2 regions of the Rhodoferax sp. GW822-FHT04A08 genome follow, and region 1 is predicted to be linked to the other one. Evidence: predicted binding sites of a transcription regulator. Region 1 holds the regulator's gene; the other holds the start of a gene.
What was found. Region 1 encodes sigma-54, which starts transcription at its own class of promoters, with help from an activator protein. Its sites were predicted from a motif close to TGGCANGNAANCTGCTTT; they were not measured.
Positions count from the first base shown of each region.

Region 1 (7,745 bases):
CCCGTTGACCAGCAAAACACGGATAAAAAGCCCCCCGCTTAAAATCAGCGGCTATGTTGTCTGTAAAAAACGAACTCTTGCTGGCGCTTTCCGCCTGTCTTGAAAACCTCTCTGCTGGCGCTGGTGCCAAAGCAGCCTTTGAATCCCCCAAAGTGGCGGCCCATGGCGACTTTGCCACCACGGCGGCCATGCAACTGGCCAAACCGCTCAAGCGCAATCCGCGCCAACTGGCCGAAGACCTGTGTGCTGCACTGCGCGCCCAACCGGCTTTTGAGCGCTGGGTGGATGCGGTGGAGATCGCCGGGCCGGGCTTTATCAATATCCGCCTCAAGCCTGCTGCCAAGCAGGAAGTAGTGCGCGAGGTACTGGGCCAAGGCCAGCAGTTTGGCAAGCAGTCGTCCAACGGCCAGCGCATGCTGGTGGAGTTTGTGTCGGCCAACCCCACGGGGCCGTTGCACGTGGGCCATGGCCGTCAGGCCGCGCTGGGCGATGCCATCTGCAATCTGTTCGAGACGCAGGGCTGGGACGTGTACCGCGAGTTCTATTACAACGACGCCGGCGTGCAGATCAACACCCTGGCCGCCAGCACCCATTTGCGTGCGCAGGGATTCAAACCCGGTGACGCCGAGTGGCCCTGCGGGGAGAATGCCGCCGCCTACAACGGTGACTACATTGCCGATATTGCGGCTGACTTTCTGGCGGGCAAGACCGTCCAGTCGGACGACCGTAGCTTTACCGCCAGCGGCGATGTGAACGATGTGGACGGCATGCGCCAGTTTGCCGTGGCCTATCTGCGCCACGAGCAGGATCTGGATTTGCAGGCCTTTGCGGTCCGCTTTGACAACTACTACCTGGAAAGCAGCCTCTACACCAGCGGCCGTGTGGACGCCGCCGTGAAGAAGCTGCAGGAAGCCGGCAAGACCTACGAGAAGGACGGCGCGCTCTGGCTCAAGTCCACCGACTATGGTGACGACAAGGACCGGGTTATGCGCAAGCAGGACGGCAGTTACACCTACTTTGTGCCGGATGTGGCCTACCACATCGCCAAGTGGGAGCGCGGCTTTACCAAGGTCGTCAATATCCAGGGCACCGACCACCACGGCACCATTGCCCGCGTGCGCGCCGGTCTGCAGGCCGCCAATGTGGGCATTCCCCAGGGCTACCCGGACTATGTCTTGCACACCATGGTGCGCGTGGTACGCGGTGGCGAAGAGGTCAAGATCTCCAAGCGCGCCGGCAGCTATGTGACCCTGCGTGACCTGATTGAATGGACCAGCAAGGATGCGGTGCGCTTCTTCCTGCTCAGCCGCAAGCCGGACACCGAGTACACCTTTGACGTGGACCTCGCGGTACAGAAGAACAACGACAACCCGGTCTACTACGTGCAGTACGCCCACGCCCGCATCTGCTCGGTGTTGACGGCCTGGGGTGGTGATGTAGCCAGCCTGGCGCAGGTGGATTTGTCGGCTCTTACCAGTCCGCAGGCCCAGGCCCTGATGCTGTTGCTGGCCAAGTACCCCGAGATGCTCACCGCTGCGGCTGTGGACTTTGCGCCGCACGACGTCACGTTCTATCTGCGTGAGCTCGCCGCGTGCTACCACAGCTATTACGATGCCGAGCGCATCCTGGTGGATGACGAGGCCGTCAAGCTGGCGCGCCTGGCGCTCGTGGCCGCTACCGCACAGGTGTTGCACAATGGGCTGGCTGTGCTGGGCGTGAGTGCTCCACAGAAGATGTAATTTCTTTCAAGAGACCAAAAGGCATGAAGCAACAGCGCGGCGGAACCATTCTGGGTTTCATTATTGGTGTGGTGGTGGGCTTGGCCGTGGCACTGGCAGTGGCGGTGTACGTCACCAAGGTGCCCGTTCCCTTCATGAACAAGGGCCAGACCCGCAGTGCCGACCAGGACGCGGAAGAGGCCAAGAAGAACAAGGACTGGGACCCCAACGCGCCCCTGTATGGCAAGAACCCAGTCAAGCCGCCGCAGCCCGCGGCTTCAGGCCCCGTCACGCCGGCGGCTCCGGTCGCCAGTGCCCCTGCAGCACCGACCAAACCCGAAGCCAAGGCGCCGGATGCCAAAGCCAGCGATGCCAAGGCCGCAGATGCCAAGAAGCCCGAAGCCAAGGCCGCGGCTTCAGCAGACCCGATCGGTGAATTGGCCAAGGCCAAGACTGCGGCAGCGGATGCCGAGCCCTTTGTTTATTGGGTGCAGGTGGGCGCCTACCGCACGGCAGAAGATGCAGAGAGCCAGCGCGCCAAGCTGTCGCTCAGCGGCATCGAAACCAAGATATCGGAGCGTGAGCAGTCCGGGCGCACGGTGTACCGCGTGCGGGTGGGGCCTTTCGATAAGAAGGAGGATGGCGAGAAGACCAAGGAAAAGCTGGACAAGGCTGGTCTGGATACCGCCCTGGTCCGGGTGCAGCGTTAACGCTTCTTTACCTGGGTGAGATAACCTTTGTCTGATGGACAGACCATAGATTCGAACAAGACTGGAGTGATATGAAACGTCGTGATTTTTCCCTGCTGGCCGGCGGTGCTGCCGTGGCTTCAACCACCTTGTGGAGTGCTGCGGCCCATGCCGATGCTGCCAAGCCCGAGGCTGGGACGGACTACCTGGTGGTGGACCCGCGCGCACCGGTAGAGGCGCCTGCAGGCAAGATAGAAGTGGTGGAATTCTTCTGGTACAGCTGCCCGCACTGCAACGCGTTCGAGCCCATGCTGGAAGGCTGGATCAAGCAGCTGCCAAAGGACGTAGCCTTCCGCCGCGTGCCCGTTGCCTTCCGCGATGACTTCGTGCCGCAGCAGCGTCTGTTCTACGCCCTGGACGCCATGGGCCTGGTGGACAAGCTGCACGCCAAGGTCTTTGCTGCCATCCACGTGGAAAAGCAGGATTTATCCAAGGCGCCCGCCATTCTGGCGTGGGTGGGCAAGCAGGGCGTGGACGTTGCAAAGTTCACCGAACAATTCAACTCCTTCAGCGTTGCCGCCAAGGCAAGCAAGGGAACGCAATTGCAGAACAGCTACAAGGTCGAAGGCGTGCCCGCTCTGGGTGTGGCCGGCCGTTTTTACGTGGACGGTTCTCTGGCCAAGGGCATGGACAAGGCTATCAAGGTCGTTGAAGCCCTGGCTGCGACAGTGCGCAGCGGCAAATAGGAAAACCCTGAGGCCGGGTCCACGGTTGCGGGTGACAAGTGACGTATCCCCGAACTAGAATGATTGCAATATCAATCACTCAGCGGGGCATACGCCATGTCGGATTCCAAGTTCAGGCTTATTACAAGAAGTGACTTTGACGGCCTGGTATGCGCCGTCTTGCTCAAAGAGCTGAACCTGATTGATGACATCAAGTTCGTCCATCCCAAGGATATGCAGGATGGCAAGATCGAGGTCACCAGCCGCGATATCACCACCAATCTCCCCTACGTCCCGGGGGTGCACCTGTCGTTTGACCACCATGCGTCAGAGACCTTGCGCAACGATGTTGCCGCCAACCATGTGATCCACCCGGATGCGCCATCGGCTGCGCGGGTGGTGTTTGAACATTACGGTGGCACCGCCCAGTTTGGCGCGCGCTTCAATGAAATGATGGAGGCCGTCGACAAGGGTGACTCCGCCCAGTTCAGTGTTGATGAAATCCTCAACCCTACTGGCTGGGTGCTGCTGAATTACCTGATGGATTCGCGTACCGGCTTGGGCCGATTCCGCGAGTTCCGGGTCAGCAACTACCAGCTGATGATGGATCTGATCGACTACTGCCGCACCCATGGCATTGACGACATACTGAAGCTGCCCGACGTGATGGAGCGGGTGGAGTTGTATTTCGAGCATGCCCAGAAGGCCAAAGCCCAGCTGCAGCTGTGTTCCACGGTCCACAACAACGTGGTGGTGTTGGACCTGCGCCACGAAGACACCATCTACGCGGTGAACCGCTTCATGGTGTATGCGTTGTTTCCCCAGACCAATGTGTCCATCCATGTGATGTGGGGCGTGCAAAAGCAAAACACCGTCTGCGCGGTGGGCAAATCCATCACCAACCGGACCTCGCGCATCAATATCGGTGCCTTGATGCTGGTGTACGGTGGGGGTGGCCATGAAAATGCTGGAACCTGCCAAGTGCCCAATGAGCGGGCCGATACCGTGGTCAAAGAGCTGGTTTCCCGCATCAACACCGTAGGTTGAACTTCTGCGGGTAATCCCGCACACACGATTCAATTTTCGTCAAGGCATAAAACATGCCATGCGCTCGCTACAATGGCCGTGCGCACTGTGTGCAAGTTTCGTGCCTTTATGAAAAAACACATTCTTTTCTCGTTGGTGATTGCTACGCTGCTGTTTGCAGCCGGTGGCGTGCGCGCCGAAAAAGCCGACCAGAAAAAGCCCATGAACATCGAGGCCGACGCGCTACGCTATGACGACCTCAAGCAGGTCAGCGTATTCACCGGCAAGGTGGTGCTGACCAAGGGAACCATCGTGATCCGCGCAGATCGGCTGGATGTGCGCCAGGATCCTGACGGATATCAATTTGGCGTTGCCACCGGTTCCGCAGACAAGCTGGCCTTCTACCGGCAGAAGCGCGAAGCACTGGACGAGTTCATCGAGGGGGAGGGCGAAACCATCACCTATGACGGCAAGGCCGATACCGTGACCTTCACCGGCAAAGCGCAGTTGCGCCGACTGCGTGGCGCCACGTTGGCCGATGAAATCACCGGCGGTGTCATCGTTTATGAAAATCTCACCGACCTGTTCACGGTCGATGGTGCCGCCAACACCAAGGGACCGACTGGCGCCCTGGGAACCGGTCGCGTGCGGGTCATGCTGACCCCCAAGCCCGAAGCCAGTGCTCCGGCGCCTGCCGCAACCCCGTTGCCGCTCAAACCATCCGCGACCCTGGGGGGGGCCGCCAAGTGAGTGGTTTTGCTGCGGGGAACTTGACGGCGCAACATCTGCAAAAGTCCTATGGCAAGCGCCAAGTGGTCAAGGACGTGTCCCTGACCGTGCGTACGGGCGAAGTGGTGGGCCTGCTGGGCCCCAACGGCGCTGGCAAGACCACCTCGTTCTACATCATCGTGGGGTTGCTGCGCGCCAGCGGGGGTGACATCTCCATCGATGGCAATTCGATCGAGTCCATGCCCATACACCGGCGCGCGCGTCTGGGGCTGGGCTACCTGCCGCAGGAAGCCTCGATTTTTCGCAAGCTCAACGTGGAAGACAACGTGCGCGCTGTGCTGGAACTGCAGCGCGACGAAGACGGCACTCCATTGCGCAGCGCGGAGATCGAGAAGCGGCTGACCAATCTGCTGCAGGAATTGCGGGTCGAGCACTTGCGCGAGTCTCCGGCGCTGGCCTTGTCGGGCGGTGAGCGGCGGCGCGTGGAAATTGCCCGCGCGTTGGCTACCGGGCCGCGTTTCATCCTGCTGGACGAGCCGTTTGCCGGCATCGACCCGATTGCGGTGATCGAGATCCAGCGCATCATCAACTTCCTCAAGGCGCGCGGCATCGGGGTGCTCATCACCGACCACAATGTGCGCGAGACCCTGGGCATTTGCGACCACGCCTACATCATCAGTGATGGCCGCGTGCTGGCCGAAGGCACGCCTTCGGAAATTGTCGACAACCCCGAGGTACGCCGCGTGTACCTTGGCGAAAACTTCAAGATGTAATGAAGCAAGGTCTCTCATTACGCGTCTCCCAGCATCTGGCGCTTACTCCCCAGTTGCAGCAGTCGATCCGTCTGCTGCAGCTCTCCACGCTCGAACTGAGCCAGGAAGTGGAGCAGATGCTGGACGAGAACCCTTTTCTGGAACTGGGTGAGGACCATGCCGAGCGGGAAGAGTTCGGCATCGCACAGGCGGATACGCCGGTCAGTGAAGGCGACAAAGATGTGGAGTTTTCCGCCACCATGCCCGACCTGGGCAGCAGCATCGTGGCCTCCACCAGCAGTGATGAAGACAACAGTCCCCTGAGCGGGGACGAAGGCATCGACTGGGAAGGCGACGGCACCACCGAAATGACCCCGGACGACGGCGAGTGGGGCGTCGAGGCCAAGGCCAGTACCAATAACCTCACTGGCGACGAAGACAAGGACGCCACCGAGCTGGCCCGCACGCAGGAGAGCTTGCAGGCCTTCCTGCATCGGCAGACACTGGGTTTGCGCCTGAGCGCCGAAGACGCTGCCGCGCTGCGTTTCCTGATCGAGTCGCTCAACGACGACGGCTATCTGGAAGAGCCGCTCGAGGACCTAGCCCGCACCTTGAACCCGCAGGATGAAGAGCAGTTGTACGACCTAGTGCACCATTTCTCGGTAGCCCTGGGACTGCTGCAAAGCCTGGAGCCGGTTGGCGTCGGTGCCCGCAATTTGAGCGAGTGCCTCAGTCTGCAATTGAAAGCTCTGCTGCGCAATCCGGATCTGGAAGACGAAGAGCGCGAGCAACTGGAAGTGGCCCTGCGCATTTGCCAGCAGCCCATGGAATTGCTGGCGCGCCGTGACATCAAGCGGCTGGTGCAGCTGGGCGTGGGCAGCGATGCCCTGGTGCGCGAGGCCATAGCGCTGATTGCGCGGCTGGAACCCAAGCCGGGGCGGCGCTTTGTCGACGTGGAGCGCAACATCGTGGTGCCCGACGTGCTGGTGGTGCCGGTGACCAACGCCAACAAGGCGGCTGCACCCAAGTTCCGCGTCATGCTCAATCCCGATGTGATGCCGCGCCTCAAGGTGCATGACATCTACGCCAATGTGCTGCGCAACCACCGGGGCGGTAAGGACAGCGCCAGCCACGCCGCTCTACAGCAACGCCTGCAGGAAGCGCGCTGGTTCATCAAGAATATCCAGCAGCGCTTTGACACCATCCTGCGCGTGAGCACGGCGATTGTGGAGCGGCAGAAGAGCTTCTTCACCCATGGCGAATTGGCCATGCGCCCGCTGGTGCTGCGTGAGATCGCCGACGAACTGGGCTTGCACGAGTCCACCATCAGCCGCGTGACCACCGCCAAGTACATGGCAACGCCTTTTGGCACCTTTGAGCTGAAGTACTTCTTCGGCTCCGGCCTGGGCACTGAGTCCGGCGGCAATGCGTCCAGCACCGCGGTGCGTGCACTCATCAAGCAGTTCATCAGCGCCGAAAGTGCCAAGAAGCCGCTGTCAGACAACCAGATATCCGAGATGCTCAAGGAGCAGGGTATTGAATGTGCCCGGCGCACTGTGGCCAAATACCGCGAGGGGCTGAAGATCGCCCCCGCATCCCTGCGCAAGGCGCTATGAACCAACTGCAACTCTTTCTTCCCTGCGCCGCCGGTGTGGAGGATTACCTCGCGCCCGAAATCCTGCGCATCACCGGCCTGCCGCCCGGCTGCATCACCAAGCAGCGTGGTGGTGTGGCCGTGCGCACCTCCTTCACGGACGCCATGCGCCTGAACCTGTATTGCCGCCTAGCACAGCGCGTGCTGGTGCTGGTGTCGTACACCGAATACCGCAACGAGCAGGACTTGTACCGCGCCGCCATGGCGGTGCCGTGGGAGCGCTGGTTCACACCGCGCGAGACCATCAAGATCGAGGTCACCGCCCAGCACAGTCCTTTGACATCGCTGAACTTTGCTGCACTCAAGGTCAAGGATGCCGTCTGCGACCGCTTCCGCGAGACTTCGGGGGGCGTGCGTCCTGATGTCAACACCCAGTGGCCCGATGTGCGCATCTATGCCCACCTCACCACTGACAGCTGCTCGCTCTACATTGACACGTCCGGTGAGCCATT
Region 1 is NZ_JBXAMW010000013.1:29,757-37,501, reverse strand. Features, by position in the region: gene argS (arginine--tRNA ligase) at 54-1,739, shown strand; gene AC1RMF_RS20555 (SPOR domain-containing protein) at 1,763-2,428, shown strand; gene AC1RMF_RS20550 (thiol:disulfide interchange protein DsbA/DsbL) at 2,500-3,153, shown strand; gene AC1RMF_RS20545 (exopolyphosphatase) at 3,250-4,179, shown strand; gene lptA (lipopolysaccharide transport periplasmic protein LptA) at 4,288-4,908, shown strand; gene lptB (LPS export ABC transporter ATP-binding protein) at 4,878-5,660, shown strand; gene AC1RMF_RS20530 (RNA polymerase factor sigma-54) at 5,660-7,255, shown strand; gene AC1RMF_RS20525 (THUMP domain-containing class I SAM-dependent RNA methyltransferase) at 7,252-7,745, shown strand, end outside.

Region 2 (7,745 bases), on a different contig from region 1:
ATCGCCCCAGCGCGCCGACTCCAGCACGGCGCTCACCAGTTCAATTTCGCGCGCGCCGCATTCGGGCTCGAAGAGGGAAATCAGGTCGACTTCCATAGTTAGTTTTGCGTCAGGATGAGGGCGGTGGCTTCATCTGCCCGGTCCGTCACCGACCAGCAGTGACCGTTGCTGCTGGCCAGATAAACATTGCGGCTGCCCAGCTTGAGCGCGGGTGTCTCGTCACGCATGTCCATGGCATCGACCAGCACCACGCGCATAGCGGGGTCACGGGCGCGCCAGAGGGCGGCGGCGTCACGCAGCGAGGGGGCGGCGCCAATCACTTCACTGGCGTTGCGCAGGTATTCGGGGGTGACCATGGTCATTCGTCCGTGAGCGCCAGGCGGCGTGCTTCCACCGTGATGGGCAGCGGCGTGTCGGCCGGCATCTCGGGCAGCTCGAACTGCCAGCCGTTGGCCAGCGTCACCAGTCCGCCCCACATCGCCGGGTTGGCCATGGAAACAATGGGCTCCTCCAGATCTTTCTTGGGCACATAGCCGGTCAGCACGCCCTTGCTGTCTTTGCGGATCATCAGTTTCATCATGGACTTTCGGTGGTGGATGGGGTGGTTGTTTCTTCGCGCAGCAGCGGCGCCAGCAGGGGCGGCAGTTTGTTCAGCAGGTAGCCCACATCGCCGTGGGTGGTGTCACTTCCCAACGAGAAGCGCACAGCGGCCAGCGCCTCGTCGGCAGGCACGCCCATGGCCTTGAGCACATGCGACGGCTCGCTGCCGCCGGAGGAGCAGGCTGCACCGCTGGAGGCGGCCACGCCCAGTGTGTCCAGGCGCTGCAGCACCACGTCCACCGACAACTGGCCAAAGCGCAGGTAACTGGTGCCGGGCAAGCGCGCCACCTGTTGGCTCCAGACATGGGTGGTGGGCAGCGCTTGCTGCAGCCCGGTCTCCAGCGCGTCGCGCAGCTGGGCAATGCGGACCGCTTGCTGTTCCAGGTCGCCCAGGCGCTCCAGCGCGGTGGCCATGCCCACGATGGCCGGCAGGTTCTCGGTGCCGCCGCGCCGGCCACGCTCCTGGCTGCCCGGTGTTTGCGGCACAAAGGCCGTGCCCTGGCGCAGCAGCAAGGCGCCTACGCCTTTGGGGCCATGGAACTTGTGCGCCGACAGCGACACCGCATCGGCGCCGCTGGCAGCAAAGTCAAACGGCAGCTTGCCAATCAGCTGGGTGGCATCCACGTGCATGCGGGCGCCGACGTTTTGCGCGAGCTGGCCTATCGCCTCAAACGGCATGAGCACGCCGGTCTCGTTGTTGGCGGCCATCAGCGAGACCAGTGCTACGTCCGGCCCCATCAAGGCTGCGGCCGCTGCCACATCCAGCGTGCCGTCGGCGCGCACCGGCAACCAGTCCACCTGCACGCCGCTCTCAGCCAGCGCACGCGCCAGCTTGAGGTGGGCCGAATGCTCCACGCGGCTGAACAGCACGCGGCGGCGAACGGGCTCTGCCGCTGCCAGCAAGCCGCGCACCGCCATCTGGTTGGACTCGGTGGCGCCGCTGGTGAACACCACTTCCACCGCCTTGCAGCCCAGCACACGCGCCACCACGGCGCGCGCCGCACCCAGGGCGCGCTTGGCGTCCTGACCCGGGCCGTGCTGCGACGAGGTGTTGGCCCAGATGCTGCTCATCTGCTGCAGCATTGCCTGCACTACGGCGGGCGCGGGCTGGGTGGTGGCGTTGTGGTCGAGGTAGATCATGGTCGTTCTGCTTACGGCCAGAACTGGCGATCAGGGTCCACGCACAGCAGGTCCAGTGCGGCGTCCAGCTCCGCGTTCTGCAACTGGGGCTCCCAACTGGCGTTGGCATGGTCACGCGAGCACAGGCACCAGCGGTTGGCCTCGTGCGGCACCAGCAGGGCAATGTCGATCACTCCGCCGCTGGGGTCGATCTTGCGCGAGCAATTGGGGCTCTGGATGCGAAAGGCATCACCCTCCTGCAGCACCTGCGGGCGCACATAGCGGTAGCGCACCCGCTCGCGCAAGGCGCGCTCCAGGCGGTGCAGCGTCAGGTTCATGACGACGGCACCGCTGGCAGCGGCATGCGCGTTGACCGCAGTCACAGCGGCTCCTCCGTCTCTGGCAACAGCCCGGCAGGCGCCGGCACCAGCTCAATCTCCAGGCAGCCCACCACACAGTCGGCAAACTGCACCAGGTACACCGGCTCATTGATTTCTTCGGCGTGGCCAATGTTCACGATCTCACCCACCGAACCGCGCGCAGCCAGCAAGGCGTCTTCGGCGCGCTCGGGGTGGCTGCCGTCGTTGATCAGGTCGTCCAGCGCAATCACACGCTGGCCCCAGGCATAGGCAGGTTCGCGGATATCCATTCCGGGCATGGTGCTCATCACGACTCCTTGGTGGTTTGGGCGGAGCCCAGGGTTTGTAAAGCAGTGGCTTTTTCGCCGAGCTGCGCCAGCACTTCTTCGGGCAGGTTGTCCAGCGTGCACAGCTCCTTGGCGCGCATGCCCACGCGGTGGCCGGACTCCACGAAGTCCACCGCGTAGATGTAGAACTGCTGCAGAAAGGTGTTGATGTTGATGACGTAGCCGATCTCACCCTTGTTCACCAGCACCTCGCCAATGTCGCGGCCGTTGTAGGTGCCGTCGTTGCGCACCACGGAGCGCGCAATCACCCGCTCGCCATAGGAGAAGCGCGGCGGCGAGGCCAGTTCGATTTCATCGCTGTCGCGGTTGATGTCAGCCATGGGGCACTCCTTGCGGGCCGCAGGGCAGTGCCAGGCGCTCCTGCACCATGCGGCGGACTTCGGTATCGGCGTCTTCCTGCATGGCGCGCAGCGTGGCGGTGTCGGCACGCTCGGCCACTTCAAAACGCACGCGCCAGTCGGCATCATTTGCCAGGCGCGACAGCAGCGCCGCAGGCAGGCGCGCGGCAACGATGCAACGCACCTCGGCCTCGCTGTCGTCAGCCATGCGCAGCAGCGCGGGCATTTCCAGGCGCCGGGCCACGCGCATGCGCACGGCGCGGTCGGCATCAGCCGCCATGGTGGGCAGCAGTGCCAGCGGCAGGCGCAGCGCCACCAGCTCGCGCACGCCGTAGTCGGGGTCGTTGCGCAAGGCGGCCAGGTCATGCGGCGCCAGGCGCTGGGCCACGCGGATGCGCACCTCGCGGTGGGGGTCGTTCACCATGCGCAGCAACTGGCTCATGGGCAGACGCAGTGCAACCTGCAGGCGCACGGTTTCATCCGGGTCGTCCATCAGGGCGGTGAGGCGGAACACACTGGCAAAACGCGCAGCAATGGCGCGCACTTCAAAGTAGGGATGGGCCAACTGCTCGTCACACAGATTCGGGTGCCAGCGAAAAAAGCGGTCTATGCGGCGGGCGTACACATCCTGCATGCAGGCATAGCCCGGCTCGCAACCATTGCGGCCTTCCAGCGCACGCAGGTGTGCATAGGTGCAGCTGCCGCAGTGCACCGGACCGCCCTGCCAGTGCTGGGCCGGAATGTCGTCCTGCGGCGCGCGCACGGAGCGCTTGGGGACAAGCGGCTCTACGGGCATGTCGGCGGTGGCGTTCATGGTGTGGTCGCGCCCCAGCCGCGTGCCGGGTATTCCGGCGAGGTGTCGGTGGGCCCACCGGCTTCATGGCGCGCCAGCACATGGGCCAGCAGTCCGCCGCCCACATGGTCCTTGGGGTCCAGGCGGCGCAGACCGGCGAGCATGAGGCGCGCTTCGTCCATGTCACCCAGACGCATATTGAGATAGGCCAAGCCCTTGAGCGCAAACAGGTAGAAGCGCACCGCAGCGTCATGCCGGGTGGCATCGTCGCTGGGCGGCTCGTCGCCAAAGTTGGGGCCCAGCGCGGTACGCGCAATGGCCAGTGCGTCTTCCCCCACGGCCCGGGCCTTATCCAGCTGGTGGCCGTAGAAGAAGAAACGGTACAGCGCAATCAGCGGCGCCGGGTGGCTGGGCGCGGCGGCGCGTGCCTGCTCCAGCAGTGCCAGTGCCTGCGCAGGTGACTCGTACAACGTGGCAGCCTGCTCGATCAGGCTGCGCACCTGCGGACTCAGGCCTGAGCCGATGACGCTGTCAGCAAATGCCGCCAGGTCGTCACCGAAGCGCAGGCTGTCCGCAGTCATGGCAGCGCGCGATCAGGAGGCGACGACGGGGGCCGGACGGCCCCGGCCAATCGACCCGATGTCGATCTTGGTCACGCCGACCTGGGGTGCGCTCTCGGCACTGCTGCAGGCGCAGGCGGCCTTGTTGGGGTCAATGAACGACAGGCCGGACTGGGTGGCGGTTTCCACAAAGTCGATGGTGATGCCGTTGAGCATCAGCCGGCTCTCAGCACCCAGAAACAGACGCACGCCGCCGGTTTCCAGCAGTTGCTCGCCACCTTGCGGCGCGGCTTCGGCGCTGAACTCGGAGGAATAGCCGGAGCAGCCGCCCGGCGTCACCGACAGGCGCAGGCCCGCGCCTGCAGGCAGGCCGGAGAAGCGCACGATGCGGTTGATGAATTTCGCCGCAGCGGGGGTGATGGTGACAGTGGGCAGCATGGTGGTGAAGTCTCCGTAGGAATAAGAATCAGGCCTTGACGATGCAGCCATCGACCGGGCACACCGCCACGCACTGGGCGGTGTCGAAGTGGCCGACGCAGTCGGTGCACTTCTTGGGGTCGATCACATAGGTGCCATTCTTTTCACGGATGGCAACGTTGGGGCACTCGGGTTCGCAGGCGGAACAGGCGGTGCAGGTGGAGGCAATGATTTTGTGGGCCATGGTCGGTCTCCAGTGGGTTGAAAAAACGGGTACTCAAGCTGCCAGTGCAGCGTTGTTGCCAAGGTTGGTGTAGGCACCCTGGCGGATCTGCGCGTCACCACGGGCCTGGTGCACCACGGCGCCGCTGGCAATGCGGGCGCGGTAATCGTTGAACCAGTCGAGCGCGGCTTTTTCAATGAACTCACCCACGTACTGGTCTACCGGCTCCACACCGGCCTGCAGCAATTCGTCCTTGGGGCAGGCGCCGATCTTGGCCACCAGCACCGCATGGCAATCGTTGATGGCGCGCACCACCGATGGCAGTTGCTCGTCGTCACCCGCGCCGCCCTGGCAGTACTGGTCCACACGACGGTGGCCTACAAACAGCGCTTGCGCTGCGGACACTTCAAACACCTGGAACTCGGTCACGTGGCCAAAGTGTTCGTTGACACGGCCGCCGCCCTTGGTGGCCACAGCCACCATGACCTTGAGGTCATCGCCCACCGTGATGGCACTGGCTTCAGCCAAAGCTTGCTGCTTGGCAGCGTGCTGTGCCTGGCGCTCGACTTCCACCTGTTCCTGGTAGGACTTGCGTTTGTCCAGGTCATAGACCACATCCATCTGCTCCAGCTTGTCCAGGGTGAACTCTTCGCTGCGGTCTTCACCGAGCAGGCCCACCGCATCGGCGCGGCACTGGCGGCAATGGCGCATGAGGTTGGCGCCGCCCATGCAGGCGTCCTGCACGGCTTTGAGTTCAGAAGCAGTCGGGCCACGCTGACCGGTCAGGCCAAACACGGTGCCGTGTTCGGCTTCGGAGATCAGCGGCATGATGTTGTGCAGGAAGGCGCCGCGCTTCTTCACTTCGCGGTTCACTTCAATCAGATGCTCGTCGTTGATGCCGGGGATCAAGACCGAGTTGATCTTGGTCAGCACGCCACGGGCGGTGAGCATTTCCAGGCCCAGCATCTGGCGTTCATGCAGGATCTTGGCCGCCTCGTAGCCGGTGACGCGGCGGTGTTCCCAGAAGATCCAGGGGTAGATTTTTTCGCCCACGGCGGGGTCCACCATATTGATGGTGATGGTGACGTGATCCACGTTGTACTTGCAGATTTCATCCACGTGGTCGGGCAGGGCCAGGCCGTTGGTGGAGATGCAGAGCTTCAGGTCAGGCGCCTGCTCCTGCAGCATGCGGAAGGTCTGGAAGGTCTTGGCCGGGTTGGCTAGCGCGTCACCCGGGCCCGCAATGCCCAGCACCGTCATCTGCGGAATCTCGCTGGCCACGGCCACCACTTTTTTCACGGCCTGCTCGGGCGTGAGCTTTTGCGAGACGACGCCGGGGCGCGATTCGTTGGAGCAGTCGTACTTGCGGTTGCAGTAGTTGCACTGGATGTTGCAGGCAGGCGCCACGGCCACATGCATGCGGGCAAAGTGGTGGTGGGCTTCTTCGGAATAGCAGGGATGGTTCTTGACCTTGTCCCAGATGGCCTGGGGCATGTCATCGGGTCCGTCGGACGAGCCGCAGCTGGCTTTTCCTTCTCCACCGTGGGTGCCGCAGCCGCCACCGCTGGCGGGCAATTCAAACTTGGCACCCAGGGTTTTAATCTGGCCGATGCTTACATAAGATGTCGCTTGCATGGAGACCCTTCTCGCAGCCAACGATGGCCGCACAAGGGGTTAATAGCTAAATCCATGCCATACAAAAACGACCTTTTTTGCCGGAAGTTTGTAGGAAGTGGCACACGGGACGGGTGGGTGTGTGCCGGGTTTGCGGGGGTTGCTGTCAGTGATGCGACAAAGGTGACACAGGCAAATCCGGGCGGCTCGTGGGAGTTAAGCGCCACTCCGCACAGCAAGCTCCAACTGACAGCAGCAGGTAGCCGGGCAGTAGCGGCTAGCCGCCACTACCCGACCTGTGCTTACTTCTTACCGAATACCAGGAACATCGCATCGTCGGATGTGGCGTGGCGAACCTGGGCGTTGTCAAAGGCTGCGAAACCAAATCCATAGCGTGCGTTCATATCGGAGAACTGCACATCGAACTTGCTGCCGGTCACCAGTTTGCGGCTGATCACCGATGTGTGCATGCCATTGCCATAGCTGTTAGCCACCTTGATGTCACCCGCATCGGTGCCAGCCTGCGAGTTGATGATGATGGAAGCCACCTCATCGCCTGCTTTGAACTTGCTGTCGTCAAACGGCACTTCATCGCCCTTCTTGATGTAGTAGGTGCCGCCTGCATTGGCGGCCAAGCCGTTTCGGTTCATGAACGCAGGTTTCCCATTGACCAGGGCAATGTTGGTGTATTCACTAGGGCCTGGGTCACCTTTGCGACCGGCATTGGGTGCGGTCTTTGCATCGTAGCGGGTGTCATCGGTGTACTGATCGTGCACCAAGCCCCATGGCGCCGTGCGCACCCCCTTCATGTGCCACATGTCCAGCATTTGTCCAGGCAAGTTGGTGTACTTGTTGCCAAACGGTTTGCCCTGCCCTTCATGACAAGCCATGGCACAGCCTTCCTTGGCAAAGGGCTTGGCAGTTTCTTCATTGATAGGCCACAGCATGGCCCATTTGTCTTCGTAATACATATTGTCATCGCCCCCCTTGTCAGCCGGATCAACCAGCTTCTTCCAGGAGCCATCGGCCTGCTTTTGATACGGGAAGCGGCGCACCGAGTTGGTTGGGTCCTTGTACTGGATCAGCATGAACAGGGTGTCTGCGGTGTAGGCGGCTTTCAAGGTGACGGTGGTCTCGCCTTTTTCTCCTGGCTTGGCTCCAAAATTGACACCGCCAGTCAGTGTGGTGGACAGGGCGCTGGCCTTGGCCCACACCGGATCAGCCGCACCCGCTGCCAAGACCGGTGCGGCGTTGGTGAATGTGGCCACCAATGAATCAGGCGACACCTTGTCTTGCACAGCTTGGCAACCTGCCAAGGCCAGCAACGCGGCCCCCATAACGGCACTGAATAACTTGGTTTTCATCTTTAGCTCCT
Region 2 is NZ_JBXAMW010000009.1:86,713-94,457, forward strand. Features, by position in the region: gene AC1RMF_RS17420 (DegT/DnrJ/EryC1/StrS family aminotransferase) at 1-96, opposite strand, end outside; gene AC1RMF_RS17425 (hypothetical protein) at 99-356, opposite strand; gene nifT (putative nitrogen fixation protein NifT) at 359-577, opposite strand; gene AC1RMF_RS17435 (cysteine desulfurase family protein) at 577-1,740, opposite strand; gene AC1RMF_RS17440 (DUF3024 domain-containing protein) at 1,752-2,102, opposite strand; gene AC1RMF_RS17445 (nitrogen fixation protein NifZ) at 2,099-2,386, opposite strand; gene AC1RMF_RS17450 (nitrogen fixation protein NifZ) at 2,386-2,745, opposite strand; gene AC1RMF_RS17455 (4Fe4S-binding leucine-rich repeat protein) at 2,738-3,577, opposite strand; gene AC1RMF_RS17460 (hypothetical protein) at 3,574-4,137, opposite strand; gene AC1RMF_RS17465 (HesB/IscA family protein) at 4,150-4,554, opposite strand; gene AC1RMF_RS17470 (4Fe-4S dicluster domain-containing protein) at 4,583-4,777, opposite strand; gene nifB (nitrogenase cofactor biosynthesis protein NifB) at 4,811-6,391, opposite strand; gene AC1RMF_RS17480 (ethylbenzene dehydrogenase-related protein) at 6,673-7,734, opposite strand.
Region 2: the regulator sigma-54 is predicted to act here: its motif matches at 6,434-6,451, upstream of nifB (nitrogenase cofactor biosynthesis protein NifB).